Regions from separate parts of the Leifsonia sp. fls2-241-R2A-40a genome, predicted to be linked through region 2. Evidence: predicted binding sites of a transcription regulator. Region 2 holds the regulator's gene; the other holds the start of a gene.

Region 1 (15,191 bases), 1.5 Mb from region 2:
CCCGGCGGCAAGGTGGAGCCGGGCGAGACGCCCGAGGCCGCGCTGGAACGGGAGATCCGGGAGGAGCTGGGGGTCGCGATCCGCGTCGGCGGCCTGATCGACCGCACGGTGACCGCGCGGGTGGACGGGCGCGACATCGACCTCGCCTGCTACGACTGCACGCTTCTCGCCGGACGACCGACGGCGAGCACGGATCACGACGAGCTGCGCTGGCTGCCCGTCGGCGAGCTCGCCGGTCTGGGGTGGGCGGACGCCGACCTCCCGGTGGTCCGGCTGCTGACGGCATCCACGGTGACACAGGAGGAGGACGCGTGAAGGCGCTGTACTACGAGCGGTTCGGCGGACCGGTGGAGGTCGCGCACCTCGCCGACCCGGAGACGCCCGACGGCGGCGCCGTCATCCGCGTGGAGGCGTCCGGCCTCTGCCGCAGCGACTGGCACGCCTGGGTCGGGCACGACGACTCGGTACGGCTGCCGCAGGTGCCCGGTCACGAGTTCGCGGGGGTCGTCGAGGCCGTCGGCACCGGCGTCACCCGCTGGCGGCCGGGCGACCGGGTGACCGCCCCGTTCGTGAACGGCTGCGGCGCGTGCGAGTGGTGCCGTGCGGGCGCTGCGCAGGTCTGCCCGAACCAGACGCAGCCCGGCTTCACGCACTGGGGATCGCACGCCGAACTCGTCGCCGTGCGGGCGGCGGACACCAACCTGGTGCGCCTGCCCGACGGCCTGGATGCGGACGCCGCCGCGGCGCTCGGCTGCCGGTTCGCGACGGCGTACCGCGCGTTGACGGCGCGAGCGCGCATCCAGCCCGGCGAATGGCTCGCCGTTTTCGGCGCGGGCGGGGTGGGCCTGAGCGCCGTGATGATCGCGTCGGCACTCGGCGCCCGCGTGGTGGCGGTCGACCGCTCGCCCGCCGCCCTGGAGCTGGCCGCGCGTCTGGGAGCCGAGCACACCCTGCTCGCCGGCGCGGATGCTCCCGAGCGCGTGCACGACCTGACCGGAGGCGGCGCTCACGCGACCATCGACGCGGTGGGCTCGGCCGACACCGCGACGGCGGGCATCCGCTCGCTGCGCCGTCACGGCCGGCACGTGCAGGTCGGCCTGCTCGCCACAGCGGTCCCGGAACTGCCCCTCGACCGCGTCATCGCGTGGGAACTGGATGTGCTGGGCAGCCACGGCATGGCGGCGGCGGACTACCCGGCCATGCTCGACCATGTCGCGGCCGGGCGGCTCCGCCCGCAGGACCTGGTCGGGCGGACGGTCGGCTTCACGGAGGCGGCCCGGCTGCTGGAGACGGCCGACACCGCGCCTCCGACGGGGATCGCGGTGCTGCATCCCGCGGGCTGAGACTGCGAGGATGAGGGCATGCGCATCGCCGATTATCCCCGCCCGGACACGGCCGCCGCACGCGCGGCCCTTGAGATCGCGACCGAGTACCACACACCGTCGCTGCTGAACCACGTGCAGCGCTCATGGCTGTGGGCCGAAGGCTTCGCGACCCTCCGCGGCCTCGACGCCGACCGGGAGCTGCTCTACGTGTCCGCGCTGCTGCACGATCTGGGGATCGTGCCGGAGTTCGACAACCACACGCTGGCGTACGAGGACGCGGCCGGGCACGTCGCGAAAGCGCTCACGGCGGGGGCGGGGTGGCCGGCGGAGCGCCGCGTCCGCGCCCACGAGGTCATCGTGCGGCACAACTGGCCCGAGGTCGACCCGGCGATGGATGCGGAGGGCCACTTGCTCGAGATCGCCACCGCCCTCGACATCTCCGGCGCGCGAGCCGACGAGTTGCCACTGGAGTTCCGCCGGGAGGTGCTCGGCGTCTACCCGCGCCTCGACCTCGCGGCCGAGTTCGGGGCGTGCGTCGCCGACCAGGCGGAGCGGAAGCCCGGCACCTCGGCACGGCGGCTGGTGGACGGCGGCGTGCAGCGCAAGCTCCGCGACAACCCGCTGGAACGTATCCTCGAAGGGTGACCGCCGACCCCCGCCCGACACTGCTGCCCGCCGGCGACTGGCGTGAGCGCGAGCGGGTCCACGCCGAGCGCGCCGATGCGCTCACGGCGGACCACCGCGAGCGTGCCGCCCGCGGTGAGAAGCACCCGGTGTGGGACTTCCTGTTCACGTACTACTCGTACTCGCCCGCGCAGCTGCGGCGGTGGCATCCCGGACCCGGCGTCGACCTGGAGGACGCGGCGACGGACGCCCGCGCCGCCTGGCGCTGGTACGTCGCCGGGGCGGCGCCCGGCTCGCTCACCGTCGACCGCGACGGCCTGGAGCGCGAGAAGGCGCCCCTCCTGAAAGGCGTTCGGCGCATCCTGGAGTCGACGGCGGCGCGTCCTGGGCGGTTCGGCTGCTTCGGCCTGCACGAGTGGGCGATGGTCTACCGGCAGGACGAGCACCGTCATCCCGTCCCCCTGCGACTCGGCCGCGACGGGACCGACGCCGTCGTCGAGGCGAACGAGCTGCGGTGCACGCACATCGACGCGTTCCGCTTCTTCACGCCGGATGCGGTGCCGCGCAACCGGTACGCACCGACCCGGGAGACCCAGCCGGAGCTGGAGCAGCCCGGCTGCCTGCACGCCGGGATGGATGTGTACAAGTGGGCCATGAAGCTGGGCCCGCTGGTGCCCGGCGAGCTGCTGCTGGACGCGTTCGAGCTGGCGCGCGACATCCGGCTGCTCGACATGCAGGCGTCGCCCTACGACATGCGCGCGTGGGGAGCCGAACCCGTCGCCATCGAGACCGCCGAGGGCAAGGCCGAGTACGTGCGGCGGCAGCGGGCGTTCGCCGAGCGGTCCAACGCGCTGCGTGCGCGCATCCTGACCGCCTGGCTCAGCGAGCAGCCCGCCGCCGCCTGACCGGTCAGCCCGTCGGCTTCGGTGTCGGAGTGGGCGTGGGCGTACTGCTCGCGCCCGGGCTGGGCGTGGATGAACTCTTCGCCTTGGTGCCGTTGCTGACGGTGATCGTCACCGGGTCGCCATCGCTGAGCGTCGCTCCCGCGGCGGGATCGCTGGCCGCGACCGTGCCGGCCGGCTGGTCGCTGTCGACCGGGGTCGGGTCGACCGTGACGTCCAAGCCGAGACCGTCGAGCAGCTTCTGGGCGACCTCCACGGGCTTGCCCGTCAGGTCGGGCATCGTGATCTCGTTCCCGTACAGCACCGCGTCCGTCGGCTCGGAGAAGTCGCTCCCGCCGTAGGTCGCGTTCAGCGCCTTGAGGATGGGCTTCGCGACCGAGAACTTCACGTTGCCGCCGCCGACGCCGTTGAAGTACAGCGAGCGCAGGGGCGTGTCCCCGGAGACGTTGCCGACCCAGGTCGCCGTCGCCACCTTCGTGGTCGAGGTGATGAGCCAGTTCTCGAGCGAGTCGTCCGTCGTGCCGGTCTTCGCCATGATCGGGACGTCGTCGTACGGGTTCGCGCTGGCGGCCGTTCCCCCGCCGCGGATGACGCCCTGCAGCGCGTAGGTGACGCCGGCCGCGATCTCCGGCTTGAGCCCCTGGGTGCAGGTCGACTTGCTGACCTTGTGCTCGGTCCCGTCGGCGTTGACCACACGGTCGATCGCGATCGGGGTGCAGACCGTGCCGTTGTTGGCGATGCCCGCGTAGGCGGTCGCCATCGTCAGCGGCGAGATGTAGTTGACGCCGAGGATCATCGCCGGCACCGAGGTCAGCGGGTTGCTCTTCGAAGCGGGATGCACGCCCAGCGCCTTCGCCGCATCCAGGATGGAGCACAGGTCGACCTCCGTGCCCATCTGAGCGAACGCCGTGTTGACCGACTCGGCCGTCGCCGCCATCACGGAGAGCCGGCTCGCCGATCCCTCGTCGTTGGACACCGGCCACGGCGGGCCGTCGATGTTCGCGCACGAGTTGGTGAAGTCCGAGGTCGGGAACAGGTGCCGCGACGCGTTGACCCTCTCGTAGAGGCTGTGCCCCGACTCGAGCCACGCGGCCAGGTCGAACGCCTTGAAGGTGGACCCGGTCTGGAAGCCCTGCGAGCCGCCGTAGTCCTCGTCGGTGTTGTAGTTCACTGCGGTCGTGCCGTCGATGGGAGTGTCCGTGTTGTTGAACTTGCGGTTCTGCACCATCGTGACGATGCGCCCTGTGCCCAGCTCCATCGCGACGTTCGATGCACCCAGGTCGATGTCGGGACGGGAGGCCGGGACATACGCGTTCAGCGACGCCTGCGCCACCTGCTGCAGGTCGAGGTTGAGCGTCGTGTAGATCTTCAAGCCCCCGCGGTTGAGGGTGCTGAAGCGCTCGTCCGCGGTCGCGCCGTAGGCGGGGTCGTTGAGGATGACGTCGCGCACGTAGTCGCAGAAGAACGCGGCGTTGAACTGCTGCGCGGCCGCGCATCCCTGGGTCGTCGGCGTGATCGTGGGCTTGATGGGCGCTGCCTTCGCCGCATCCCGCTGCTGCTTGGTGATCGTGTGCGTGACGTACATGCGGTCGAGCACGTAGTCGCGGCGCTCCTTGGTGAGGGCGTAGCCGTTCGCGGCGCCGTTGTCCTTGTTGTCCGGCTGGTCGATGCGCAGGTTGGCCGGGTTGTTCAGGATGGCCGCGAGGGTCGCCGCCTGCGTGAGGTCGAGCTTCGTCGCCGTGGTGCCGAAGTAGTACTGCGCGGCCGCCTGCACGCCGTACACGGTTCCGCCGAAGCCGACGACGTTCAGGTAGCCGGTGAGGATGTCCTTCTTGCTGTAGGTCTTCTCCACCTGGACGGCGTAGCGCATCTCCTGCACCTTGCGCTGCAGAGTGACGCCCGCTGCGTCCGCGTAGCAGGCCTGCACCTTCTTCTGGCTGGTCAGGGCCTCGCACTTCTCGACTTCGACGTTCTTCACGTACTGCTGGGTGATCGAGGACCCGCCCTGCACGTCGCCGCCCGCCACGGTCGAGACGGCACCGCGGAGGGTGCCCCAGATGTCGACGGCGCCCTCCGAGTAGAAGCGCGGGTCCTCGGCCGAGACCGTCGCATCCTTCATCGTCTGGGCGATCTGATCCCAGGCGACGTCCTGCCGGTTCTGCGCGTAGAAGGTCGCGATCGGCACATCCTGGCCGCCCTGCTTGGCGAAGACGGTCGAGTTCTGGGCGAACTGCTGGATGTGCAGGTTCGCCGGAAGCGCGTTGAAGTCGCTGACACCGGCGGCCGCCGTCACGCCGACGCCGAGGAACCCGGGCAGCAGGAACAGCGAGCTCAGCACGGCGGCGACGAGCGCCAACCCGAGGAACTGCGCGATCAGCCCGCCGCGGGTGCGCGCGGGCTTCAACTCGAAACGCTTGACAGGCTCCAGCCGCTCGTCGAGTGCGGCCAGGCGGGGATTGCGGGGTCGATCGGAAGCGGGCACGCTTTCCAGACAATCAGGACAGCCTGAATGAGTCCAGGGGGCGGCATGTGCGCCGGTGTGGAGACGTTCAGGATGCGTACGTCGGCGGGCGCGCCCGCGGACCTAGTTGACGCAACACGCCGTTGGGCGAGGTGCCGCGACGGCGTGTTGCGTCAACTAGGTGCTCGGGGTGCCCGGATGCACGAAGGCGCCGGTCCTGCGGATAGGACCGGCGCCTTACGGGACGGGACGGGACGGGACGGGACGGGACGGGACGGGACGGGTTACGCCGCGAGCGGCAGCGCCGTGGCGGCTGCGGTGACCCGCAGCTCGCCGTCGGCGTCAACGGTCACGCGGCCGCCCTCGGCGAGCTCGCCGCTGACCATCAGCTCCGCGATGCGGTCGTCGACCTCGCGCTGGATCACGCGGCGGAGCGGACGGGCGCCGTACTCGGGCTCGTAGCCGGCCTCCGCGATCCAGGCGACCGCCGCATCCGTCACCTCGAAGGCGATCTCTCGGGCGGACAGCCGGGAGGCGGTCGCGTTCAGCAGCAGGCGGACGATGTCGCGCAGCTGCTCGGCGTCCAGCTTCCGGAACAGCACGATCTCGTCGATGCGGTTCAGGAACTCGGGACGCATCGCCTCACGGAGCTTGCCCATCACGCGGTCGCGGATGTCCTTCTCCGAGGCGAAGCCGTCCGAGCCGGCCGGCACGAAGCCGAGCGCGCCGGAACGGGACGCCAGGAACTCCGAACCCAGGTTCGAGGTCATGATGACGACCGTGTTGCGGAAGTCGACCGTGCGGCCCTGGCCGTCGGTGAGGCGTCCGTCGTCGAGCACCTGCAGCAGCAGGTTGAACACGTCCGGGTGGGCCTTCTCGATCTCGTCGAACAGGATCACCGAGTACGGGTTGCGGCGCACGCGCTCGGTCAGCTGACCGGCCTCGTCGTAGCCGACGTATCCGGGAGGGGCACCGACCAGACGAGCGACCGTGTGGCGCTCGCCGAACTCGCTCATGTCGAACCGCAGCATGGCCTTCTCCGAGCCGAACAGCGAGGTCGCGAGCGACTTCGCCAGCTCGGTCTTGCCCACGCCCGTCGGTCCGAGGAAGAGGAAGCTTCCGACCGGACGGCCCTCGTCGCCGAGGCCCGTGCGGTTGCGCCGGACGGCCTTCGCCACCGCGACGACCGCGTCGTCCTGACCGATCACGCGCTCGTGCAGCTCCGACTCGAGGCGCGCGAGGCGCTCACGGTCGGCCTGGCCGACACGGGACACCGGGATGCCGGTGGCACGCGAGACGATCGCTGCGATCTCGGGCTCGCCGACCACCGCATCCACTCGCGGTGCGGAGCTCAGCTCGTCCAGCGAACGCTGCACGGACTCGATCTCGTCGCGCAGGCGCGACGCCTCCTCGTAGTGCTCGGCCGCGACGGCGGAGTTCTTCTCGGACTCCAGCGTGGCCAGGCGCTCCATGAGAGCGGAGGTGTCGACGCGCTTGCCCAGCGACAGGCGCAGGCGCGCGCCGGCCTGGTCGATCAGGTCGATCGCCTTGTCGGGCAGGAAGCGGTCGGAGATGTAGCGGTCGGACAGCTCGACGGCGGCACGCAGTGCGTCCTCCGTGTAGCGGACGCCGTGGTGCTCCTCGTACGCGCCGCGGAGGCCGTCGAGGATGAGCACGGCGTCGTCCACCGAGGGCTCGCCGACCGTCACCGGCTGGAAGCGGCGCTCCAGCGCCGGGTCCTTCTCGATGCGGCGGTACTCCTTCAGCGTGGTCGCGCCGACCAGGTGCAGGTCGCCGCGGGCAAGGCGCGGCTTGAGGATGTTGCCGGCGTCCATGCCGCCGGACTCGCCGGACCCTCCGGCGCCGACAACGGTGTGCAGCTCGTCGATGAACACGATCAGCTCGTCCTTGCCGGCGCTGATCTCGTCCATCAGGTTGGTGAGCCGCTCTTCGAAGTCGCCGCGGTACCGGGTCCCTGCGACCATCCCCGCGAGGTCGAGCGATACGACCTTCTTGTCCTGCAACTGCTCGGGCACGTCGCCGGCCACGATCGCGCGGGCCAGGCCCTCGACGATCGCGGTCTTCCCGACGCCCGCCTCGCCGACCAGCACCGGGTTGTTCTTGGTGCGGCGGGAGAGGATCTCGACAGTCTGGTCGATCTCGTCCAGCCGACCGATGACCGGGTCGAGCCGGCCGTCCCGCGCGAGGGCGGTCAGGTCGGTGCCGAACTGGTCGAGCATCGGGGTGTCGGAGGTGGATGCGGCCGCCTGGCCGGCGGGCTCGCCGCCGCCCACGGTGGCGCTCTGACGCATGGCGTCGGTGAGCGACTCCGGGGTGACTCCGGCGGCCTGCAGCACGCGGCCGGCGGGCGCGTCGCGCCCGATCACGAGCGCGAAGAAGAGGTGCTCGGGGTCGATGTACGTCGAGCCGGAGGCCTGCGCCACCTGGTAGGCGTGGAAGAGGGCGCGCTGCAGCGGTCCGGTGATGGATGCGCCGTCGGCGTGGATCTCGTCGCCCGCGGCGGGCAGGCGCTGCTCGGCCGCCTCCGCGACCCGCTCGGGGTCGACGCCGATGCGGCGCATGGCGTCGGAGGCCGGCTCCTGCACCGCCATCACGCGGAGGACGTGCAGGGCGTCGAGCTCGCTGTGCCCGTGCTCGAGCGCGAAGCGGCCGGCCTCGGCCAGCAGCTCCTGGGTGCGCCGGCTGAGGAAGCGGCTGATGTCGATAGAGCGTGCGTTCCGCGCGCGCTCGCCCGCAAGGTACCGCGCGAGGAACTCGTCGAACGAGTTGGCGCTGTCACCGTCGGGAGTGAAGTTCTCAGGCACGTGTTCTCCTGTTTCTCAAAGTTGAGCCTTGTGCACTCAAGTCCAACGCAGGAGGGACGTGGTTATTCCCGAGGGTGAGAAGAGCCGGGCGGCGTCCTTCTCGCGCCCGCCATAGAAGGAGAAAAGGGGCGGAAGACGACAGACGAGGCAGCGTCGGGCCGCTCACTCACCCGCGTCGAGCGCATCCAGGGCCGCCACATCCTCGGGCGACAGCTCGAAGTCGACGTCGGCGTTCTCGACGATCCGGTTGGGGGTGGTCGACTTGGGGAGCGGCAGGATGTCCTTCTGCAGCAGGTAGCGGATGCTCACCTGCGCGACCGACTTGCCGTACGTGTCGGCGATCCTGCGGATGTCCTCGTTCTCGAGCAGGCGGCCGGTGGCGAGCGGCGAGTAGCCCTCGACGAGGATGCCGCGCTCCGTGCAGTAGGCAGTCGTCTCCGGCTGGGTGTTGCCGACGAACCAGCGGATCTGGTTGGCGTGGGGCTCCACATCCGTCGCGTCGATCAGGGACTCGAGGTCGGCCACCTCGAAGTTGCTGACGCCGATCGCGCGGGTGCGGTCCGCCTCGTAGAGCTCCTCGAAGACCTTCCAGACCTCGATGTTGCCGGCCCGGTGGTCGCTGCCGATGTGGTTCCAGGGCCACGGGGCGTGGATGAGGTACAGGTCGATGGGCCCGAGGTCGAGCAGCTCGGTCGAGCGCTCGAACGCGTGACGGGCGCCGTCGGCGTCCTTCACCTCCGCCGGGCACTTGGTCGTGATGAAGATCTCCTCGCGCGGGATGCCGCTGTCGCGCACCGCGCGGCCCACGCTCGCCTCGTTGCCGTAGGCGCGGGCCGTGTCGATGTGGCGGTAGCCCGCGTCGAGCGCGGTGCGCACCGAGTCGTAGGTCTGCGGGCCGTCCGGGATCTGCCACGTTCCGAACCCGATCTTCGGGATGGTGACGCCGTTCGAGAGCGTGAAGGTGTCGGTGAGCACGGGCATGAGGGCTCCTATCGAAGGGATGCGGTGCCGCACATCGTAGCCCCGCACCGCCCTCAGATCACCGGCTCCGGACGTCCGTTCCGCAGGTGCTCGTAGACGACGGAGGTGCGGACGTCCGCGATCTCGCGACGCTGGGTGAGCCGGTCGATGACGAAGGCGTAGAGGCTCTCGTTGTCGGCCACGGCGACGTGGATGATGAAGTCCTCGTTGCCGCTGGTGACGAACACCCCGAGCGTCTCGGGAAGCGACGCGACCCAGTCGCGGAAGCCTTCGATGACCGGACGCGACGGCGGCCGGATGCGCACGGCGATGAGCGCCTGCACGGGCCGGCCGATGGCGGCCAGGTCGACGTCGAGCAGGGCCCCGCGGATGATGCCGCGCCGGCGGAGCGCCCGCGTGCGCTCCAGGGCGGTGCTCGGCGAAACGCCGACGGCGGCGGCGATGTCGCGGTTGCTGCGCCGCGCATCCGACTGGAGTTCTGCCAGGATCGCCCGATCAAGTTCGTCCATGACGCCGAGAGTACCCCGATTGCCGAACTTCATTCGGATTCTCAGCGAGCACAGCGCCGCATATGTAGATTCGTGCTTCGCTGACCGAACGAAAGGACCCCCGCATGACGAGCACGATCGGATTCGAGCCCCACGAGGTGGACACCGCGGCCCCGACCCGGGCGGCGCGTCTGAAGTGGGTGGTCGTGGTCGACGAGGCCCTCCCTGCCGGGATCGCCGCGAACGCCGCCATCTGCACGGCCGCCGCGACCGCCGTCCACGTCGACGGCCTCCTCGGGGCCGAGGCCGTGGATGCGGACGGGCACGTCCATCCCGGCCTGCCCTGGGCGGGATGCTCTGTGCTACGGGCGACGGGCGACCAGCTCGCGGCGATCCGCGCCAAGGCGGGCGCGGCCGACGACGTCTTCGTCGCCGATATGCCCGCCGCAGCGCAGCTGACCCGGGTGTACGACGAGTACCTCGAGACGGTCGCCGGTTCCCCGGCCGACGCGCTCCGCCTCTATGCCGTGAGCGTCGTGGGCCCCCGCAACCGGGTGGACCGGATCGTGGGGAGGCTCGCGCTGCTTTGATCGCACGGCCCACCAGGCTGTCGCGATGTCGGCGGCCGGGGCTAGCGTCGGGGCATGGAACTCGTACTGGTCCCCGGATTCTGGCTCGGCGCGGACGCGTGGCGGGAGGTGGCGCCCGTCATCGAACAGGCCGGGCATCACGCCCATCCCCTCACGCTGCCGGGGCTGGAGTCGCGCGAGTCCGACCGCAGCGCGATCGGCGTCCGGGAGCACGTCGACGCGATCGTGCGCAGCATCGACGAGGTGGGCGACCCGTCGGCGCGCGACGTCGTCCTCGTCGGGCACTCCGGGGGCGGCCCTCTCGCGTACGCGGCCACCGACGCGAGGCCGGAGCGGATCGCGCGCGTCGTCTACGTCGACTCGTGGCCGCTCGGCCCGGACGGGGTCGTCGCCGGCGACCTCGTTGGCGTCGACGGCGAGGTGGAGCTGCCCGAGTGGGACGACTTCGAGGATGCGGACCTCATCGACCTCACGGACGAGCAGCGGGAGGCGTTCCGCAGCGTCGCCGTGCCCGAGCCGGCCGCGGTGACCCGCGGGCCGATCCCGCTGAGCGACGACCCGCGGCGGCGCGCCGTCCCGGCGACCGTCGTCGCCTGCGAGTTCACTCCCGCCGACCTGCAGTCCTGGGTCGACGGCGGCTCACCGGTCGTGGTGGAGGTCGGAAAGCTCGAACGGTTGGATGTGGTGGAGTTGCCGACCGGGCACTGGCCGATGTTCACTCGGCCCTCCGAACTGGGAGCGCTGCTGGCGGAGCTCGCCGACCGCTGACGCCGCCTTCAGTGCTTCTGGTGCCGCCTCAGTGCTGCAGGGCGCTCTTGAGCAGGATCACGACGACGCCGAATGCGCCCGTCACGACCGCCCCGAGCAGGCAGATCGGCACCGGCCGGCCGCGCACGGCGAACACGGAGTAGCCGAGCAGCGCGAGCATCAGCACGGCCAACCAGAGAGCGAGTGCCACGCCGAAGTCCGGCGGGAGGACGCCCAGCGCCGCGAGCACCAGGGGGATGCTCGGAACGACCGCCGCCTCCAGCATCCCGCCGGACTCGCGCAGCGCGTGGCGGACCGAGTCGCGCACCCGGGTCCCGCCCGTGGTCTCTCCCTGGAAACCGAGAGCCGTGGAGTACACGTGCGCGAGCCAGAAGACGACGATGCTCACAACGCTGAAGACGAGCAACCGCACGGCCGACGCCTGGTCATCGTCTTGACCCGACGCCGCCGCCACGACGCTGGCGTAGACGATGGTCCCGTAGATCGCGGCGGGCGACCCCCAGTGGCGCCACAGCCCGCGGTGGAGAGGGGCGTTGCGCCCGCCCGGCGCCTCCTCCGGCCCGTCGAGACCCATCACAGCCGATCCGGGTGCGCACCGGTGCGACGGGCGAGAGCCGCATCCAGGTCGATGGCGGCCCGGATCAGCGCGAGGTGTGTGAACGCCTGCGGGAAATTGCCCAGCTGCAGACCCGTCGGGTCGATCTCCTCTGCGAACAGCCCGACGTGGTTGCCGTAGGTGAGCATCTTCTCGAACGCGTACTGCGCTTCATCCAGGCGATCGGCGTCGGTCAAGGCCATCACATAGAAGAAGGAGCAGAGCGAGAAGGTGCCCTCCTCCCCCGGCAGGCCGTCCGGGGAGGCGGCCGGGTTGTAGCGGTACACGAGACTGTCGGTCACGAGCTCCTCGCCGATCGCATCCAGCGTCGACAACCACATCGGGTCCTTCGGCGAGATCATCCCCACCTGCGGCATGAGGAGGGTGATCGCATCCACCACCTCGGTGCCCGGGTACTGGGTGAAGGCCTTGCGCTCCGGATTCCAGCACTGGGTGAAGACCTGCTCGTAGATGGCGTCCCGTGCAGCGGTCCAGCGCTCCAGCGGCGCGGGCAGACCGCGATCGCGGGCGATCCGCAACCCGCGGTCGAAGGCGACCCAGCACATGATCCGGCCGTAGGTGAAGTCCTTCCGGCCGCCGCGGGTCTCCCAGACGCCCTCGTCCGGTTGATCCCAGTTGTCGACGAGCCAGTCGAGGATGCCGCGCAGCTTCACCCAGCCGGGGTTGCCGATCGGACGGAACCGCTCGCCGATCGCCAGCGCCTCCAGCGCCTCCCCGTAGATGTCGAGCTGCAACTGATCGGCCGCGCCGTTCCCGACGTTCACCGGGCGCGAGTCCGCGTAGCCCTCGAAATGGTCGAGCACCAGCTCTTCCAGGTCGGACGAGCCGTCGATCCGGTACATGATCTTGAGCGGTCCCGACGACTCGCCGGCCTGCTCCACCACACGGTCGCCCGCCCAGATCATGAACGCGATGGCCTCCTCCGTATAGCCGAGGGCGAGCAGCGAGAACACGGAGAAGGACGCGTCGCGGATCCACGTGTAGCGGTAGTCCCAGTTCCGGACGCCGCCGAGCTGCTCGGGCAGGGCGGCCGTCGGTGCCGCGACCAGCGCCCCGGTCGGCGCGTACTGCAGCAGTTTCAGCACCATCGCCGAGCGCTCCACCGACTCCCGCCAGCGTCCCGTGTAGGTGCTGCGGGAGAGCCAGTCGCGCCAGAACGCGACGGTATCGCGGAACAAGCGGTTGCCCCGCGCGCGGCCCAGCTCGCGCGGGTCTCCGGTGGGCTGCGTCTCGAATGCGAAGAGGCGCAGTGCTCCGGCGGCCAGTGTGAAGGTGGTGTCGACATCGGCGCCGTCGAGCGCGTCGGCGTCCACACCGTGCAGGGCCGCCGTGTCGTCGCCCGCCTCGAAGCGGACCCCGTGCTTCAGGGCCGTCGCGGTGTGCTCGCGCCTCCCGTAGTCGAAGCGGGGACGGCACTGCAGCCGGAAGGTCAGTTCTCCCCGCACCACGCGGATCGCGCGGACGATGATCCGGCTCGGCGTCGCCACCGTCGGCTCGTCCGCGACGGGCATGAAGTCGATGACCTCGCCGACGCCGTCCTCGGACATGAACCGGGTGATCAGCACCGCCGTCTGGGGGAAGTACATCTGCCGGACGCGCATCCGCTCCCCCAGCGCGTGGATGCGGAAGAAGCCGCCCTTCTGCGGGTCGAGAAGCGACGCGAACACCGATGGGGAGTCGAAGCGCGGCGCGCAGAACCAGTCGATCGTGCCGTCGGTCGACACCAGCGCGACCGACTGGAGGTCGCCGATCATGCCGTGGTCGTCGATGTCCGGGAAGCCGCCGCTTCCGTGAGGTTCCGGCTCCATGGTCACCCTTTCCGACGCTGTCGGTGCCGCTGCTCGCGCATGCTAACGCCGCGAAGACGGCCTCGGGTAGGGGGCACCGTCCGCCGCCGCACGGAACGATCGGCGCCTCGACACCGGCGGCCGAACTCCCCTCTAGCCGAGTACCGGCTCGCCGATGCATCATGCCGCCGACAGATCAACATCGGCCGGCGCCGGCACCATCGACCCTTCAGCGAATACGGGCTCGGCGCCACGGCCGGCCGGCTCCGGGGGGCGGAGCCGGCCGGTTGTCGGGAGGGCCCGCCAGGGCGCACGGGAGGGTCGGGATGACGAGCACAGGGCAGCACGAAACGACGAGGCTGACGGCGCGGGCCGCCGCACTCGACCTCGAAGGCGCGGCCATCGTGGTCGCCGCGATCGCCCTCGTGGCGGGAGCACTGGTGGCGCTCCCGTTCTTCTGGGGACGGACGCTCGCGATCGCCGGTCCTGCCTCGGTGTCGCAGTTCGCAGCGATCGCGGCAGGCGTGGCGGGCGCGGTCTCCTATGCGGTCGGCCGGCTGTGGCACCGCGCCGCACTGACCCCGTTCGGCGGCCGGCCCGACCGGGCGGCCGACGCCTCCCCGGCGGGGCGCACGATCGGCGGCGCGGCCGTGTTCGACACGATCGTGATCGCCATAGCGCACGGCATCATCGCCCTGCTCGGCTGGCTGGTGCTCGGCGCGGTGCTCGCAGAGGGCTTCGCCGACGCGACCGTCTATTTCGTCTCCGCGACGGTCCTCGCCGGAGCGGCGGTCGGCGTGACGGCGTATGCGGTGTTCCTCTCGGCGACCCGCATGAACCTCATGCGGCTGTCGACGGTGCTCGCCGTCTTCGCCATCGTCGGCATCCTGGCCGCGACCCTGAGCGCGCCCGATCCGCACTGGTGGATGTTCCACCTCAGCGCTCTCGGGATGACGAACAGCATCTCGTCGCTGACCTTCAACCTCACCCTGATCGTCGCCGGGCTGATGATGGCGGCGATCGCCCGCTACGCCACCGATCTCGGCGCCGTCGGCAGAGGAGCGAGCGGCGGCGCGGGCACGGCACCCCGCTCGGCGGTCCTGCGCGTGCGCGTGTGCCTCATCCTCATCGGCGTGCTGCTCGCCGGCGTCGGGCTGTTCCCGCTCGACGTCTCGCAGGTGCTGCACAACGCGTCGGCGGTCGGGATGCTGCTCGCGTTCAGCTTCCTCGTCTTCTGGGTCCGGCGCGCCCTGCCGGAGGCACCGCGGGCATTCCTGGTGTTCAGCTACGCGTCGTTCGGGGTGATCGTGCTGGCCGCACTCTTCTTCGTGACCGGCTACTACGTGCTCACGGCGACCGAGCTCATCGCGGGCGTGATCGTGTTCGCGTGGCTCACCGTCTACTTGCGCGTGAGCGGCGCGGCCGAGCGCGCGTGAGGAACGGGCCGCCCGACGTCGGTTGCCGCGGGTAGCGTTCCGGTGATGGAGATCGCCGTGCTGGACCGCGCCGAGGCGCGGCGGATCGCCGTCCGGGCACAGCGGTTGGATGCGGCGCCGAACGAGGGGCTGGTCCCCCTGGTCGAGCACCTGACGTTCCTGCAGCTCGACCCGACCGCCGCCATCGCGCCGAGCGCCGACCTCATCGCGTACACCCGGCTCGGGCCGTCGTACCGGCCGGAGCACCTGCAGGAGGCGGTCGAGCGCGACCGCACGCTCTACGAGCTGAAGGCGCAGGACGACCCGGTGCAGCCGCCGTTCGCGATGGTGCGTCCCGTCTCCGACCTGACGCTCACCCTGGACGCCATGGCCCGCGGTCCCGTCCACG
Region 2 (15,191 bases):
CCTTCTCGGTCTCGTCGACGTAGCTCGCCGGCCGCAGCACCACGAACAGCATGGAGCCGTACTTCTCGACCTTCGCGCGCTGGTGGCCGGCGAGGGCGTCCTCCACCGCGAGGGCCGGGAGGTCGAACTCCTTGGCGACGGCATTCAGCTCCTGCTCGGTCGGGCGGTACAGCCCCACCCAGGCGAAACCTCCCCGGTCGCGGACCGCCTCGCTGGTCTCCTCGAGCGACGGCGGCTCGGTGCGGATCCCGTCCACGTACACGGCGTTGTCGACGATCATCACGCCTCCTTCCGGCGAACACGCTAGTCCCCCCGACCGGATGATCCGCCCGCGCCGTCCGTAGACTGTTCGGGATGCCCGCCCTGACCTGGCTCGCCGCCACCCTCGTCGTCGTCGGCGCGTATCCCGCGTACCGGTTCGCGCGCCGATCCTGGCGATTCCGGGCGGGGCCCACCGTGATCGCCGTGGTCGCCGGCCAGGTGCTCGGCCTCCTGCTCGTGGTGCTCGGCGTCGTCCTGCTCCCGCGCCCGGACCTGACGGGATGGGGGTGGTTCGTCCTCCTCCTGGCCGCGACCGTTCTGCCGCTGGCCATCGGGGACGCCGTCCAGTCGGAGGGGCGCGCGGGCGTCCGCAGCGCGCTCGCGGGTGTGGCGGCGGCGCTGATGGTCGCCGCACTCGGCCTGGCGGCCGCGCCGGCCTTCGCGCGGCCGACCGTGGCCGGCCGCAGCATCCCGGTCACCGCGACGACGCTGGCGGACGGCTACCAGCTCGCCGTGCGCATCCCGCCCACGGCGTCCGGATTCGAGGCGCGCGACGCGCACCTGTTCGTGCCGCCGGGATGGCTGCGCGACCCGTCGCGCACGCGACCCGTCGTCGAGATGATGATGGGCCAGCCCGGCAACCCGACCCTCGGAGCCACCCTCGACGCGCTCCACAGCCTCGGGGACGACCGGCTCGCGCAGGCCCCCTTCGTCCTGGTCGTCGATCAGCTCGGGTCGGTGGACGCCAACCCGCCCTGCGCCGACACCTCCGCCGCGCGACTCGACACGTACCTGGCTCAGGATGTTCCGGCCTGGATCGACGCGAACCTGCCGGTCTCGCGGGACCGCACCCAGCGTGTGATCGCGGGCTTCTCGCACGGAGGCGAGTGCGCCGCGTACCTCGGCGCGCAGCATCCCGAGAAGTGGGGTGCGGTCATCGACGTCTCCGGACCGGACAGGCCGGGCGAGTACCGCCCGCCCGCGACCCGCGACCAGTACTTCGGGGGCGACCAGGTCGCCTACGAGAAGACGTGGCCCGCGAACGTGCTCGCCTCCCGCGACTACCCCGAGCCCATGGTCGGCATCTTCGTCGCCGGGCAGGAGGATCCGAGATTCCGTGCACAGGTCGAGGACACCGCGACCGCGGCCGAGAACGCCGGCTGGAAGGTGACGTACTGGGCCGTCCCCGGCGAAGGGCACTCGGGGCCGACGCTGGTGAAGGGTCTGTCGACGGGCTACAACCACCTGATCGGATCGTGGCTCCGGTCAGGGGCGACGGGCGCGGGCGACCGGTTCCTCTGCGCGGCGGACGAGACGCCGCGCGAGTGCGGCGCGATCCAGGGGGCCGCCGTCGGCGGGACGGTGGCGATGGTCGACCTGTCCGTGCTCGCGGCGTTCCTGGTGCTCGCGCTCGCGCTGTTCTTCGCACGGAGCGGGGCAGCGCTGCGCGCCCGCATCCCCCTCGACGACTGACGCTGGCGCACCCTCACCCTCGCGCGATTTGCGCCGAATCGCGGTCTGGGCGACCGACCCGGCGACGATTTGCGCCAAATCGCGGTTCTGAGCGGCGTATGACCGAGATTTGGCGCAAATCGTAAGGGGAGGGGGCGGCGTCAGGAGGCGGTGACGGCGGCGCGGGACGCGACGAACGCATCCACGCAGCGACGGATCTCCTCCTCGGTGTGCGCCGCCGACAGCTGCACGCGGATGCGCGCGCGACCCTTCGGCACGACCGGGTACGAGAAGGCGGTCACGTAGACGCCCTGCCGCTGCATCTCGTCGGCGATGCGGGCCGTGAGCGACGCATCCCCGAACATCACGGGGACGATGGGATGCGCTCCCGGCAGCAGCTCGAAGCCCGCCTCGGTCATCAGGCGGCGGAACAGTTCCGCGTTCGCGACGAGCTGCGCCCGGAGGTGGTCCGACTGCTCCAGCAGGTCGAGCGCCGCGAGCGTCCCGGCGACGATCGACGGCGCGAGCGTGTTCGAGAACAGGTAGGGACGGGACCGCTGACGGAGCAGGTCGACCACCTCACGGCGGCTGGAGACGTAGCCGCCGGAGGCGCCGCCGAGCGCCTTGCCGAAGGTTCCCGTGTAGATGTCGATGCGGTCGGAGACGCCGCAGAACTCGGGCGTGCCGCGACCATGCTCGCCGACGAAACCGACCGCGTGCGAGTCGTCGACGAATACCAGTGCGCCGAACTCGTCGGCGAGGTCGCAGATCTCGGCGAGCGGGGCGATGTACCCGTCCATCGAGAAGACGCCGTCCGTGACGATGACCGTGAACCGCGCGCCCGCCTCCCGAGCCGCCTCGAGCTGCGCGCGCAGATCGGCCAGGTCGCGGTTCTTGTACCGGAACCGCTGCGCCTTCGACAGCCGGATCCCGTCGATGATGGAGGCGTGGTTCAACTCGTCGGAGACGATCGCGTCCTCCGCCGTGAACAGCGTCTCGAAGACGCCGCCGTTGGCGTCGAAGCACGAGGAGAAGAGGATGGTCGCCTCGGTTCCGAGGAACCGGGACACCCGGCGCTCCAGCTCCAGGTGCTGCTCCTGGGTACCGCAGATGAAGCGCACCGACGCCATCCCGTAGCCCCAGTCGTCGAGCGCGGTCTTCGCCGCGTCGACAAGGGCCGGATGGTCGGCCAGGCCCAGGTAGTTGTTGGCGCAGAAGTTGAGGACCTGCTGCCCGTCGGCGGTGATCAGCGCCGACTGCGGACCGTGGATGCTGCGCTCGCGCTTGGTGAGGCCGGCCTCCTCGATCTCCTCCAGCTGCGTCGCGAGGTGCTCGCGGAAACTCCCGTACATGTCTAGACCTCCGTCCAGTCGAGGATGACCTTGCCGCCGCCGGCCGCGGCCGCCGCCGCGAACCCCTTCTCCCAGTCGCGCGCGGGGAAGCGGTCGGAGACGATCGACGCGATCGCATCGTGCAGCTGCGCCGAGGTCTGCAGCATCGCGCCCATCGCATTCCACGTCTCGAACATCTCACGGCCGTAGATGCCCTTGAGCGTGAGCATGTGGGTGACGACGATGCCCCAGTCCACAGCGATCTGCTTCGACGGCAGGCCCAGCATGGCGATCCGTCCGCCGTGGTTCATGTTCTCGATCATCGACGGCAGGGCGGTCGGAGCACCGCTCATCTCGAAGCCGACGTCGAAGCCTTCGCGCATCCCGAGCGCCGCCTGCGCCTCCCGGATGTCGTGCTGGGACACGTCCACGGTGAAGTCGGCGCCCATCCCGCGGGCCAGTTCGAGCCGCTGTGCGCTGATGTCGGTGCCGACGATGAACCGGGCGCCGACATGACGCGCGACCGCGATCGCCATGAGCCCGATCGGCCCGCAGCCGGTGACCAGCACGTCCTCGCCGACGACCGGGAAGGCCAGGGCGGTGTGGACGGCGTTGCCGAGGGGGTCGAACAGCGCGCCGACCTCGGGCTCGACCGCGCTGTGGTGCACCCAGACGTTCGTCGCCGGGAGCACGAGCTGCTCGGCGAATGCGCCGTCGCGCTGCACGCCGACGCCCTGGGTGCGGATGCACATCTGACGGCGGCCGGCGCGGCAGTTGCGGCAGGTCCCGCAGACGATGTGGCCCTCGCCGGAGACGCGGTCGCCGACCTCGACGTCGTGGACCAGCTCGCCCACCTCGACGACCTCGCCGAAGAATTCGTGGCCGGGGATGAGCGGGGCTTTCACAGCCGACGCCGCCCAGTCGTCCCAGCGCTGGATGTGCAGGTCGGTGCCGCAGATGCCGGTGCGCAGGACGCGGATCCGGACATCCTCGGGGCCCATCTCGGGCTCGGGTACGTCGACCAGTTCGAGGCCGGGCGCGGCCTCGCTCTTGAACAGGGCTCTCATCGTGCTTCCTCGTGGGGAGTCGGTGTGCTTCATCGCGTGGGCCGGGGTCGCCTTGTGGGCGGTCCGGCCGCGCACCAGCCTACCTTCGCGCGGCGGCGAGCGCCCTGTTGCGTCGCGTCACGCCCGTCGTGGGTCAGGCAAGCAGGGCCGGCTCGGGAGGCGCATCCAGTGGCAGCGTCACCGACACCGAGAATCCGCCCGCCGAATGCTCGGCGCGCACCTCCCCCGCGTGGGCCTCCGCAATGGCGCGGACGATCGCGAGACCGAGACCGGCTCCCGTTCCCATCGCCGCCTCCAAACGTGGTGTCCGCGCGACATCGCCGCGCCAGCCGACCTCGAACATCCGCTCGAGGTCGGCCGGCGGCACTCCGTCGCCCTGGTCGCAGACGCTCAGGCGGAGCATCCTGCCGGACCGCTGCGCCGACACCATCACCGTCGTCCCCTGCGGGGCGTGGCGTACGGCGTTCGCCAGCAGGTTCACGACCATGCGGCTGAGCAGGTGCGGATCCACCCACGCTTCGCCGTCCGCGACCTCGCCGTGGACCACCGTGACCCCGCGGCTGAGCGCTGCCTGACGCAGCTCGGAGGCGGCGTCGGAGACGAGGTCCATGAGCGCCACCGGTTCACGCCGTGGTCGCATACCGCCGCTCTGCAGGCTGGAGAGCTCGAACAGGTCGTTCACCAGGCGGGACATCGAGTTCGCCTGCTGGCGGATCCGGCGCACGTAATCGGCGGGGTCGGCGGCGAGCCCGTCGTCCAGCGCCTCGGCCAGCGCCTGCACGCCGGTCAGCGGTGTCCGGAGGTCGTGCGAGATCCACGCGAAGAACGTGCGGCGGGACGCGTCCAGCTGTTCGAGTTCAGCGCGCGCGAGTGCGAGCCGCTCGGAAGCCTCGGCCAGCCGTTCCGAGATCTCCGTGAGCTCGCGCCCCGCATGCGCGCCGGCCTCGATGACTTCTCCGGCGCCGACACGGCGGGCCGAGTCTCGCAGAAGTCGCGCCGAACGCCGAAGCTGGCGGGCCACGATCCACGCGCCCAGAAGGCTCAGCAGCGACGACACGGAGACGACCCACAGCAGCACGGTCAGATCGTGATGCGAGAAGTACATCTCCGCAGCGATGGCGATCGTCGAGCCCGCGATGGCAGCGACAGCGGCGCCGACCACGACGGCGAACCGCGACGCGATGGATGCGCCGCGCCACCGGCGCAGCACCAGGATCGCCACGAGGTTTGCAGCGACGGTGCAGCAGACGGTCGTCAGGGCGATCAGTTGCAGGTCGGCGAAGCTCAGCATCACGCCGCCTGCGCGACGGCGAAGCGGTAGCCGGCGCCCCACTCGGTCAGGAGGTAGCGCGGGAGATTCGGGTCGTCCTCGATCTTCTCCCGGAGGCGCCGGACGTGGACGGTGACCGTCGACGCCTCGCCGAAGTTCCAGTCCCACACCTCGCGCAGGACCTCCTCGCGGCTGATGATCCGATCGGGATTGCGGACGAAGTAGGACAGCAGGTCGTACTCCCGCGGGGTGAGGCTGAGCTCCGCGTCGCCCGACCACGCCTTGCGCCGCACCGGATCGAGCCGGAAGGGGCCGCCCGCGACGGACGCCGCCCCGGAGGAGTTGCCACGACTCCGCCGGATCAGGGCATTCACCCGGAGCAACAGCTCGCGCAGCGCGAACGGCTTGGAGAGGTAGTCGTCGGCTCCTCGCTCCAGGCCGTCGATGCGATCGCCGGTGCTTCCGAGCGCGGTCAGCATGATGATCGGGAGGTTGGGCGCGACCGCACGGATCGCGCTGCACACCTCATCCCCGCCGTAGCCGGGCAGCATGCGGTCGAGCACCAGCACGTCGGGAAGTGCAGCCTGAAGCGCACGGAGCGCTTTCACCCCGTCGGTGTGCGCGACGACGGTGAAGCCGTCGGCCCGGAGGTAGTCGCGGACGACACTGAGGACGTTCGCGTCGTCCTCGACGATCATCGCCACCGGTCTGCGCTCTTCGATCACGTCCACAAGCCTTTCGTGCGACGCCCCGGACAGGGGCGATTCTTACGGGCTCGAAAGAAACGGCCCTCCGGCCCCCGGCCCCGCCTAGCTTCAGTGTTGCCGAGCCGACCGGGAGTCTCCTCGGCGTCCACCGGAACACCAAGGAGTGAATAACCCATGCGCAAGACACTGTTCGCAGGCGCCGCCATCGTCGCCCTGTCCCTCTCGCTCACCGCCTGCAGCGGTGCATCCACGGCGAGCACCAGCTCACCGTCGTCGTCCTCGTCTTCTTCGTCCTCGTCCTCGTCTTCGGCCGCTTCCGCCGACGCGCGGACCGGCTCGTTCGCCGGGCTCAATGGCAAGAAGGTGGCGGGCACCGTGAGCATCAAGGACGGCAGCCTGGTCCTGAGCGGGTTCTCGTCCGACGAGGGCCCCGACCTTCACGTGTACCTGGCGAAGGGCACCGACGAGGCGACTGTCGTCGCCGGCAAGGAGATCACGGGCGTCTCGTTCGATACGGCGTCGCAGACCATCTCGCTGAACGGGGTCGACGCGTCCGAGTACACCTACGTCGTCATCCATTGCGACAAGGCCAAGGCGGTATTCGGCGCCGCACCGCTGTCGTGAGCACCCGCGATCTCGCCGCGCCGATCGTGGTCGGCGCGGCGAGGGTCGCCCTCGGAGGGCTGTGGCTCTATGAGGCGATCATCAAGTTCCGGTCCGGTTTCGGCTCGGCGGACATCCTGCTGGTCGCGAACGGCGCCGGTTCCAACGCGAGAGTCCCCGGGTACTTCCAGTGGTTCGCGACGTCCGTCATGCAGCCGGCCTCCGGCCTCTTCGGCTTCGCGATCCCTCTGCTCGAGGCAGGCCTCGGCGTCGCCCTGATCCTCGGCGTCCTGACGCGGGCCGCGGCGATCATGTCGGTCGTCACCCTGCTCCTCTACTGGTCGTCCGACCAGCTGACCTGGGAGTACCCGCCGATGATCGGCCTCGCGGTGGTCGTGATCGCGTTTCCCTTCGCGGCACGCCGCCTGTCGCTGTCCCTGCTGCTCGAGCACCTTCTGTCCCGGCGACGACCGGACGGACTGACCGTGCCGTCGTCGCTGGCGCTGTGGCTCTGATCCACGACGCCGCCGTAGAGTGCACCCATGAAGCGCGCGCTGATCGTGATCGACCTGCAGAACGAGTACGTGACCGGGAACCTCCGGATCTGCTTCCCCGATCTGATGACGTCCATCCCCAACATCGAGGTCGCCTGGGATGCAGCAGACGACCACGGTGTGCCGGTGGTGGTCGTGCAGCACATCGAGGACGAGGGCGCCCCGGTCTTCGCGCGCGGATCCGAGGGGGCCGCCCTGCACGAGTCGATCGCCGACCGGACGCCGGCGCACGGCGTCGGCAAGGGCAGCGTCTCCGCCTTCGCCGGGACCGACCTCGAGCAGTGGCTGCGGAGCAGCGGCATCGACACGGTCACGATCGCCGGGTACATGACGCAGCACTGCTGCGCGGGGACCGCCCGGGATGCGCACGAGCTCGGCTTCACCGTCGAGTTCCTGTCCGACGCGACCGGGACGCTCGACCTCGTCAACGAGGCCGGCGCGATCTCCGCGGACGCGCTCCACCGCAGCGTGCTGGTGACGATGCAGTCGGAGTTCGCCGCCGTCGCGACGACCGAGGAGTGGACCCTCGCGGTCGAGGCCGGCGACAGCCTCCCGGTCTCGAACCTGTGGGCGAGCACGGGGCACGCGCGACTCCCCGAGAAGCACGCCGAGCTGCACAAGCTCATGCGGGAGGTGCGGGCGGGCATCGACCACGACATCGCCGAGGGCGAGGCCCACAACATCCAGAACACCCTCTACGTCGGCCAGGGCGTCTCGTCCCTCTGACCGCTGCGGTGAAGTGCTCGTCGTTGCGGACTCGCGCGGCGTGTCGGGCGCAACGACGAGCACCTCGCGCCTGAGCGTCAGCGCTCGAGCGGGCGCCAGACGACGAGCTGGTTGCTGCGACGGATGCGGGTGCCCGCCCGGAGCGAGACGACCTCGCCCTCCGAGCCGGCCGCGAACACGCGGCGGCCGGGGCGGTTGAGCAGTTCGTCGGCCAGCGCCGACTCCAACTCGCGCACGCGGCCGCGGAGCTCACCCACCTGATCTTCCAGTTCGAGGATGCGGCGGATGCCCTCCAGAGAGACCCCCTCGGAGCCGAGCCGCGCGATCTCCTGCAGCTTCTCGACGTCGCGCATCGAGTAGCGGCGCGACTTGCCGGCGGTCCGGCTGGGGCTGACGAGTCCGAGCCGGTCGTACTGGCGGAGCGTCTGCGGGTGCATGCCCGCGAGCTCCGCCGCGATCGAGATCACGAAGACCTGGCTGTGCTCGTCCATCGTCAGCTCCGGGCCTTGGCCAGGATGTCGTCGCGCGGGTTCTCGTCGGGCAGCTTGGCGGCGAACGCCTCCAGCGCCTCCTTCGCCTCACCCGAGAGGTGCGACGGGACGGCGACCTGGACGACCGCGAGCAGGTCGCCCGTGCCCTTGCCGGTCTCGACCCCGCGGCCCTTCACGCGCAGCACCCGGCCGCTCGGCGTGCCGGGGGCGACCCGCAGCTTGACGGGGTCGCCGCCGAGGGTGGGGACCTCGATCGTCGCACCGAGCGCCGCCTCCGCGAACGTCACCGGGACGTTGACGCGCAGGTTCAGGCCGTCGCGCTCGAAGACGGGATGCTTGCGCACGGACACGGTGAGCACGATGTCGCCGGCCTCGCCGCCGTCCGGGCTGGGCTGACCCTTGCCGCGCAGCTTGATCTTCTGACCGTCGGCGACGCCCGCCGGGATCTTGACCTTGATCGGCTTGCCGTCGGACGCCTGCAGCGTGATGGTCTCGCCGCGGGTCGCGGTGACGAAGTCGATGGTGGTGTGCGCGGTCACGTCGCGGCCCCGGGTCGGCCCGCCGTAGCCGCGGAAGCCGCCGCTCGTCTGACCGAACCGGCCGTTGCCGAACAGGCCGCCGAACACGTCGTCGAACTCGCCGCCCTGCTGGAACGTGTAGCGCTGGCCGCCGGCGCCGCCCTGGCCGAACATCCCGCCGAAGACGTCGTCGAAGCCGCCCTGCGCACCGGACCCGGGCGCGGTGAACCGGGCGCCGGTCCCCATCGCGCGGATCTGGTCGTACTCCTTGCGCTCCTCGGGGTCGCTCAGCACCGAGTACGCCTCGCTGATCTCCTTGAACTTCGCCTCCGCGGCTGCGTCGCCGGGGTTCGAGTCGGGATGGTACTTGCGCGCCAGCTTGCGGTACGTCTTCTTGAGGTCCGCGTCGCTGACGTCCTTGGAGACGCCAAGCACCTTGTAGAAGTCCTTGTCGAACCAGTCCTGGCTAGCCACGGGCGCCTCCTCTCAGTCGTTGTGGTTCGTGGATGAAGTCTGCACGAATCGTGCGTGCACCGGGAACGGAGCGGCGGGAATCCTTCCCCGCCGCTCCGCCGGTGATGTGTCGCCGGGTCAGGCCGGCACCGAGACGACGACCTTCGCCACCCGGACGGTGGTGGAGCCCAGCCGATAGCCGGTCTCGACCACCTCGGCGACGGTGTCCGTCGTCACGTCGGGGGTGGGCTGCTGGAAGATCGCCTCGTGGATCTGCGGGTCGAAAGGGTCGCCCTTCTCGCCGTAGGGGACGAGGCCCAAGCGCTCGACCGCCGAGCGGAGCTTCGCGGCGATGGTCGAGAACGCGCTGCCCTCGCCCAGGTCGCCGTGCTTCTCCGCGCGCTCGAGGTCGTCGAGCACCGGGATCAGCCCCTTCACCGCGTCGCCGACCGCGCGCTCCCGCTCGATCTCGCGGTTCGCCTCGGTGCGCTTGCGGTAGTTCGCGTACTCCGCGGTCACCCGCTGGAGGTCGGCGAGCCGGTCGGCGGCGAGGGTCTCCGCGGTCGTCTGACCCGAGAGGATGTCGAGGTCGTCGTCGCTGAGGACGGTCTCCCCGTCGTCGCTCTCGGCCGGGCCGACGTCGACGAGCTCCTCGTGGGCGAGGTCGTGCTCGTCGTCGCCGGCCGCCGCGTCAGCGTCGGGCTGCCGGACCTTCCCGGTCTCGGGGTCGATCCTCCGCTTGTCACGGATGATCGGCTCCTCGCGTTCGGGCTCCTGGGAGCCGCCGTTCTGGTCCGACATGGTTACTTCTTCTCCTCGTCCTCGACGACCTCGGCGTCGATGACGTCCTCGTCGTCCGAGGACGACTCGCCGGCCGGCTGCTCGCCGGCGTCACCGGCCGGAGCCTCCGACCCCTGCGAGGCCTGAGCCTGCGAGTAGATGGCTTCGCCGAGCTTGCCCTGGCTGGCGTTGAGCTTCTCGAAGGCGGTCTTCACAGCCTCGTCGTCGTCGCCGGCGAGAGCGGTCTTCAGACCGTCCACGTCGCCCTGGACCTCGTTCTTGACGTCCTCGGGGAGCTTGTCCTCGTTGTCCTTGATCAGCTTCTCGATCGAGTAGACGAGCTGCTCGGCCTGGTTGCGGGTCTCGGCGGACTCGCGGCGCTTCTTGTCCTCCGCCGCGTGCTCCTCGGCCTCGCGCACCATGCGCTCGATGTCGTCCTTCGGCAGGCTGGACCCGCCGGTGATCGTCATCGACTGCTCCTTGCCGGTGCCCTTGTCCTTGGCGGACACGTGCACGATGCCGTTGGCGTCGATGTCGAAGGTGACCTCGATCTGCGGGATGCCGCGGGGGGCCGGGGCGATACCGGTCAGCTCGAAGGTGCCGAGCGGCTTGTTGTCGCGGGTGAACTCGCGCTCGCCCTGGAAGACCTGGATCGCGACGGACGGCTGGTTGTCGTCGGCCGTGGTGAAGGTCTCGCTGCGCTTGGTGGGGATGGCCGTGTTGCGCTCGATGAGCTTGGTCATGATCCCGCCCTTGGTCTCGATGCCGAGGGACAGCGGGGTGACGTCGATGAGGAGGACGTCCTTGCGCTCGCCCTTCAGGACACCGGCCTGCAGAGCGGCGCCGACGGCGACGACCTCGTCCGGGTTGACGCCCTTGTTGGGCTCCTTGCCACCGGTCTCCTGCTTCACGAGCTCGGAGACGGCCGGCATACGGGTCGAACCACCGACCAGCACGACGTGCGCGATGTCGGACACCTTGATGCCGGCCTCACGGATGACGTCCTGGAAGGGCTTCTTGGTGCGGTCGAGGAGGTCGCTGGTCATCTGCTCGAACTGAGCGCGGGTGAGCGTCTCGTCGAGGTTGGCCGGGCCGTTCTCGGTCAGCGAGAGGTAGGGCAGCTGGATGCTGGTCGACATGCTCGACGACAGCTCCTTCTTGGCCTGCTCCGCCGCCTCCTTCAGACGCTGGAGGGCGATCTTGTCCTTGGAGACGTCCACTCCGGTGGTCTCCTTGAACTTCTTGATCAGCCAGTCGACGATGCGCTGGTCCCAGTCGTCGCCACCGAGGCGGTTGTCACCGGCGGTGGAACGCACCTGGATGGTCGAGAAGTCGTCGTCCTTGCCCACCTCGAGCAGGGAGACGTCGAAGGTACCGCCACCGAGGTCGAAGACGAGGATGAGCTCGTCCTCCTTGCCCTTGTCGAGGCCGTACGCGAGCGCAGCGGCGGTCGGCTCGTTGATGATGCGGAGCACGTTGAGGCCCGCGATCTCACCGGCCTCCTTGGTGGCCTGGCGCTCGGCGTCGTTGAAGTACGCCGGAACGGTGATCACCGCGTCGGTGACGGTGTCGCCGAGGTACTGCTCCGCGTCGCGCTTCAGCTTCTGCAGGATGCGCGCCGAGATCTCCTGGGCGGTGTACTTCTTGCCGTCGATGTCGACGGTCCAGGTGGTGCCCATGTGGCGCTTCACCGACGAGATGGTGCGGTCGACGTTGGTCACCGCCTGGCGCTTGGCGGTCTCACCGACGAGCACCTCGCCGTCCTTGGTGAAGGCGACCACCGACGGGGTGGTGCGGAAACCCTCGGCGTTCGCGATGACCGTGGGCTCTCCACCCTCGAGCACCGAGACGACGGAGTTGGTGGTTCCGAGGTCGATACCTACTGCACGTGACATGTGTGCTTCTCTCCTTTGTTGCTGGCTTATGGCCATGAAAGTCTGTGGTCAAGACTTGAGCCTCGACGACTCAAGACTGTCATCCGTGCGGGATGCTGTCAAGACGTCGATTCCAAAACTTGAGTACATATGACTCAACTTTGAGTGAGCAGTTGGTATTCCCCGAATTCAGGGTTGCAGGCGCAGAACGGACCAGCCGCCGTCGCCCCGGTCGTAACGCAGACGCCGGTGCAGCCGGTCGGGGCTCCCGTGCCAGAACTCGATCGTGGACGGCACCACGCGGTACCCGTACCAGTGCTCCGGCCGGCCGATCGGGCCCTCCGCGGCGAGGACATCGCGGGCCGCGGCACGCAGGAGGTCCAGGTCGTCGAGGGGTGCATCCTGCTCGCTCACCGTCGTCGCCGCCTGCGCCTCCCGGCCGCGCCGGGCGAACATCGCATCCGAGCCCGCCTCGTCCATCCGCTCCACCGTTCCGTGGATGCGGAGCTGCTGCAGCAGTTCGCGCCAATAGAGGACCACGGCGGCGCGCGGGTCCGCGGCGAGCTCGCGTCCCTTGCGGCTCAGCTCGGAGGTGCCGAAGGTCACACCGTCTGCGGCCAGGCCCGTCAGCGCGACCGTCCGCGCGTCCGGGGCGCCGTCGCCGCCCGTCGTCGCGAGCGTCGCGGCGAGCGCCTCCCGAACGCCGCGCCCGCGTGCGCGCTCGAGCCACTCGGCGAGGAGTCCGCCCGGCTCGGCGGGCGGATCGTCGAACTCGGGCAGGAACAGGTCGGCATCCCCGGTCAGCGTGTGCGCCATGACGCCACAGTAGGCCCGGCGCCGATCAGCCCGCGAGAGTTCCCTCGGCCGCTTGGTTGGGCGCAGGATCGGGCAGGCGGCGCATCCGGAACGCGTTGGCGACGCCGATCAGGCCGGCCAGCACCGGCACGAGAAGAGCGACCTGCAGCGAGATCGGCCGGGCCTCGTCGTTGATGCGGATCACCTCGTCCCGCACCGCCGGGGGCTCGGTCGCCAGCAGCTCGGCGAGCTTCGTGTTCGACATGACCTCGGCATCCGACTCGAGCACGTGCGAGATCTGCGCCTTGTCGTCCGGGGGCAGCACAGTGCTCGCGTCCGTCTTGGCCTGGAACGTGAACGCCAGCGTCGCCAGCATGATGGCGCCGGCGAACGCGAGGCCGAAGGAGAGACCGAACGAGCCCGCGGCCGAGTTCACCCCCGCCGCCTCGCTCACGCGTTCGTCGGAGATCGGCGACAGGGTGTAGTTGTTCAGCTGCGAGACGAGCAGCCCGAGCCCGGACCCCGCGATGATGAGCGGGATCGTGAGGTACCAGCCCGAGGTGGCGATCGGCACCAGCGGGATGATCGCCGCCACGCCGATCACCGCCAGCGAGAAGCCCCACAGGATGAGGGTGGCGGGGCGCCGCTTCAGCCCGCGACCGGCGAGCAGCGCGACGGCGAACATGCTGAGCGAGAGCGGAGCGATCGAGAGGCCGGAGAGCAGCGCGTTGTACTCCAGCACCATCTGCAAGTAGATCGGCAGCGCGATCATCGTGCCGCCGAGCGCGATCTGCTGCAGCAGCTGACCCGAGACGCCCGACTGGAACAGCTTCGAGCGGAACAGCCCAGGGTCGAGCAGCGTGGGCTTCTGCCGCTGCGAGCGCGAGCGCAGCCAGATCGCCAGCGAACCGAGACCCGCTGCGCCGATCAGGATGATGAGCAGCACCCGCTCTCCACCCTCCTGCCAGACGAGGATGCCGGTGACGATGCCGCCCATTCCGATGACGGACAGCAGGGCGCCGACGATGTCGACCGAGCGCTCGCCCGTGTACTTCACGTCCTTGACCAGCCCGATCCCCGAGAGCACCACCGCGATGATGACGGCCTCGAGCAGGAACCCGACGCGCCACGACAGGAACGTCGTGATGAAGCCGCCGAGCAGCGGTCCGACCGCGGCGGCGATCGCGGCGGACGCACCGACGAGGGCGTACACCCGCTTCTGGTCCGCGCCTTCGAAGTTCCCGTGGATGAGCGACTGCATCGCGGGCAGCAGCAGCGACGCGCCGATCCCGCCGATCACCGCCCAGAAGATGATGATGGCGGTCAGGCTCTGGGCGAGCGTCATCGCGATCGCCCCGACCGCGTAGGCGAGCAGGCCGAGCACGTACGCCAGCTTGCGGCCGATCAGGTCGCCGGTCTTGCCACCGATCAGGATGAACGCCGCCGACACCAGCGCCTCCAAGGCGATCGCCGACTGCACCCCGCTCACCGTCGTGTGCAGGTCGTGCACCACGGCCGAGATCGAGACGTTCATCAGCGACGTGTCGACGACGAGGACGAACATCGCCATCGCGAGCAGGATCGCCAGCCGCCCGTTGAAGCGCACCGGCGCCGCGTTTCCACCGGCCATCACGCCACCTCCCGACGTCAGAGAAGCACGGACGGGGCGCGTTGGGACTCCCCCAAATTCACACCGACCCCACAAGCACCGTCGATAGCGTCGAAAGCATGGACACGGACCCCGCCTCCGCCCCGCTCCTCTCGACCCGCACGATCGAGGCGCTGCAGAGCATCGACCCCGCCACCTTGAGCGAGGTCCAGGCGTTCCGGGACGACTTCGCGCGGTTCATCATGCCGTACAAGTTCGGCATCGACGAGATCGCGACGAAGGTCGGCATCCTGCGCGAAGAGTTCTCCGAACTCCACGAATACAACCCGATCGAGCACATCTCGAGCCGCCTGAAGTCGCCCGAGAGCATCGAGCAGAAGGTTATCCGCAAGAACTGCGAGCCGAGCTTCGACGCGATCCGCGAAGAGATCACCGACATCGCGGGCATCCGCATCGTGTGCAGCTTCGTCTCGGACGTGTACCGCGTCTTCGACCTGCTCACGGCACAGCAGGATGTGCGGGTGCTGCGGGTGAAGGACTACATCGCGCACCCGAAGTCGAACGGCTACAAGAGCCTGCACGTGATCGTCGAGGTTCCCGTTTTCCTCAGCGAGGGGCCGGTGATGGTGCCGGTCGAGATCCAGCTGCGGACGGTCGCGATGGACTTCTGGGCGAGCCTCGAGCACAAGATCTACTACAA

The links. The regulator HspR, encoded in region 2, represses chaperone genes until heat shock. The targets are predictions, from matches to a motif close to AAGTTGAGTCNNNNNGACTCAACTT.
Region 1: a site for HspR is predicted at 8,156-8,180, ahead of QRN40_RS01210 (ATP-dependent Clp protease ATP-binding subunit). Genes of this name have one in related genera too.

Annotation. Positions count from the first base shown of each region.
Region 1 covers NZ_JARVRS010000001.1:234,096-249,286, forward strand. Annotated here, with positions in the region: gene QRN40_RS01185 ((deoxy)nucleoside triphosphate pyrophosphohydrolase) at 1-315, shown strand, start outside; gene QRN40_RS01190 (zinc-binding dehydrogenase) at 312-1,343, shown strand; gene QRN40_RS01195 (HD domain-containing protein) at 1,362-1,970, shown strand; gene QRN40_RS01200 (NUDIX hydrolase) at 1,967-2,854, shown strand; gene QRN40_RS01205 (penicillin-binding protein) at 2,859-5,333, opposite strand; gene QRN40_RS01210 (ATP-dependent Clp protease ATP-binding subunit) at 5,597-8,137, opposite strand; gene QRN40_RS01215 (aldo/keto reductase) at 8,300-9,118, opposite strand; gene QRN40_RS01220 (Lrp/AsnC family transcriptional regulator) at 9,172-9,627, opposite strand; gene QRN40_RS01225 (DUF2000 domain-containing protein) at 9,732-10,196, shown strand; gene QRN40_RS01230 (alpha/beta fold hydrolase) at 10,251-10,964, shown strand; gene QRN40_RS01235 (hypothetical protein) at 10,993-11,538, opposite strand; gene QRN40_RS01240 (glycoside hydrolase family 15 protein) at 11,538-13,388, opposite strand; gene QRN40_RS01245 (DUF998 domain-containing protein) at 13,694-14,803, shown strand; gene QRN40_RS01250 (DNA glycosylase AlkZ-like family protein) at 14,849-15,191, shown strand, end outside.
Region 2 covers NZ_JARVRS010000001.1:1,713,800-1,728,990, reverse strand. Annotated here, with positions in the region: gene corA (magnesium/cobalt transporter CorA) at 1-283, opposite strand, end outside; gene QRN40_RS08730 (alpha/beta hydrolase) at 355-1,734, shown strand; gene QRN40_RS08725 (glycine C-acetyltransferase) at 1,875-3,065, opposite strand; gene tdh (L-threonine 3-dehydrogenase) at 3,068-4,111, opposite strand; gene QRN40_RS08715 (sensor histidine kinase) at 4,245-5,402, opposite strand; gene QRN40_RS08710 (response regulator transcription factor) at 5,402-6,106, opposite strand; gene QRN40_RS08705 (DM13 domain-containing protein) at 6,263-6,712, shown strand; gene QRN40_RS08700 (DoxX family membrane protein) at 6,709-7,206, shown strand; gene QRN40_RS08695 (cysteine hydrolase family protein) at 7,234-7,971, shown strand; gene QRN40_RS08690 (heat shock protein transcriptional repressor HspR) at 8,049-8,462, opposite strand; gene QRN40_RS08685 (DnaJ C-terminal domain-containing protein) at 8,465-9,454, opposite strand; gene QRN40_RS08680 (nucleotide exchange factor GrpE) at 9,572-10,234, opposite strand; gene dnaK (molecular chaperone DnaK) at 10,237-12,108, opposite strand; gene QRN40_RS08670 (pyridoxal 5'-phosphate synthase) at 12,277-12,903, opposite strand; gene QRN40_RS08665 (MFS transporter) at 12,929-14,512, opposite strand; gene QRN40_RS08660 (GTP pyrophosphokinase) at 14,611-15,191, shown strand, end outside.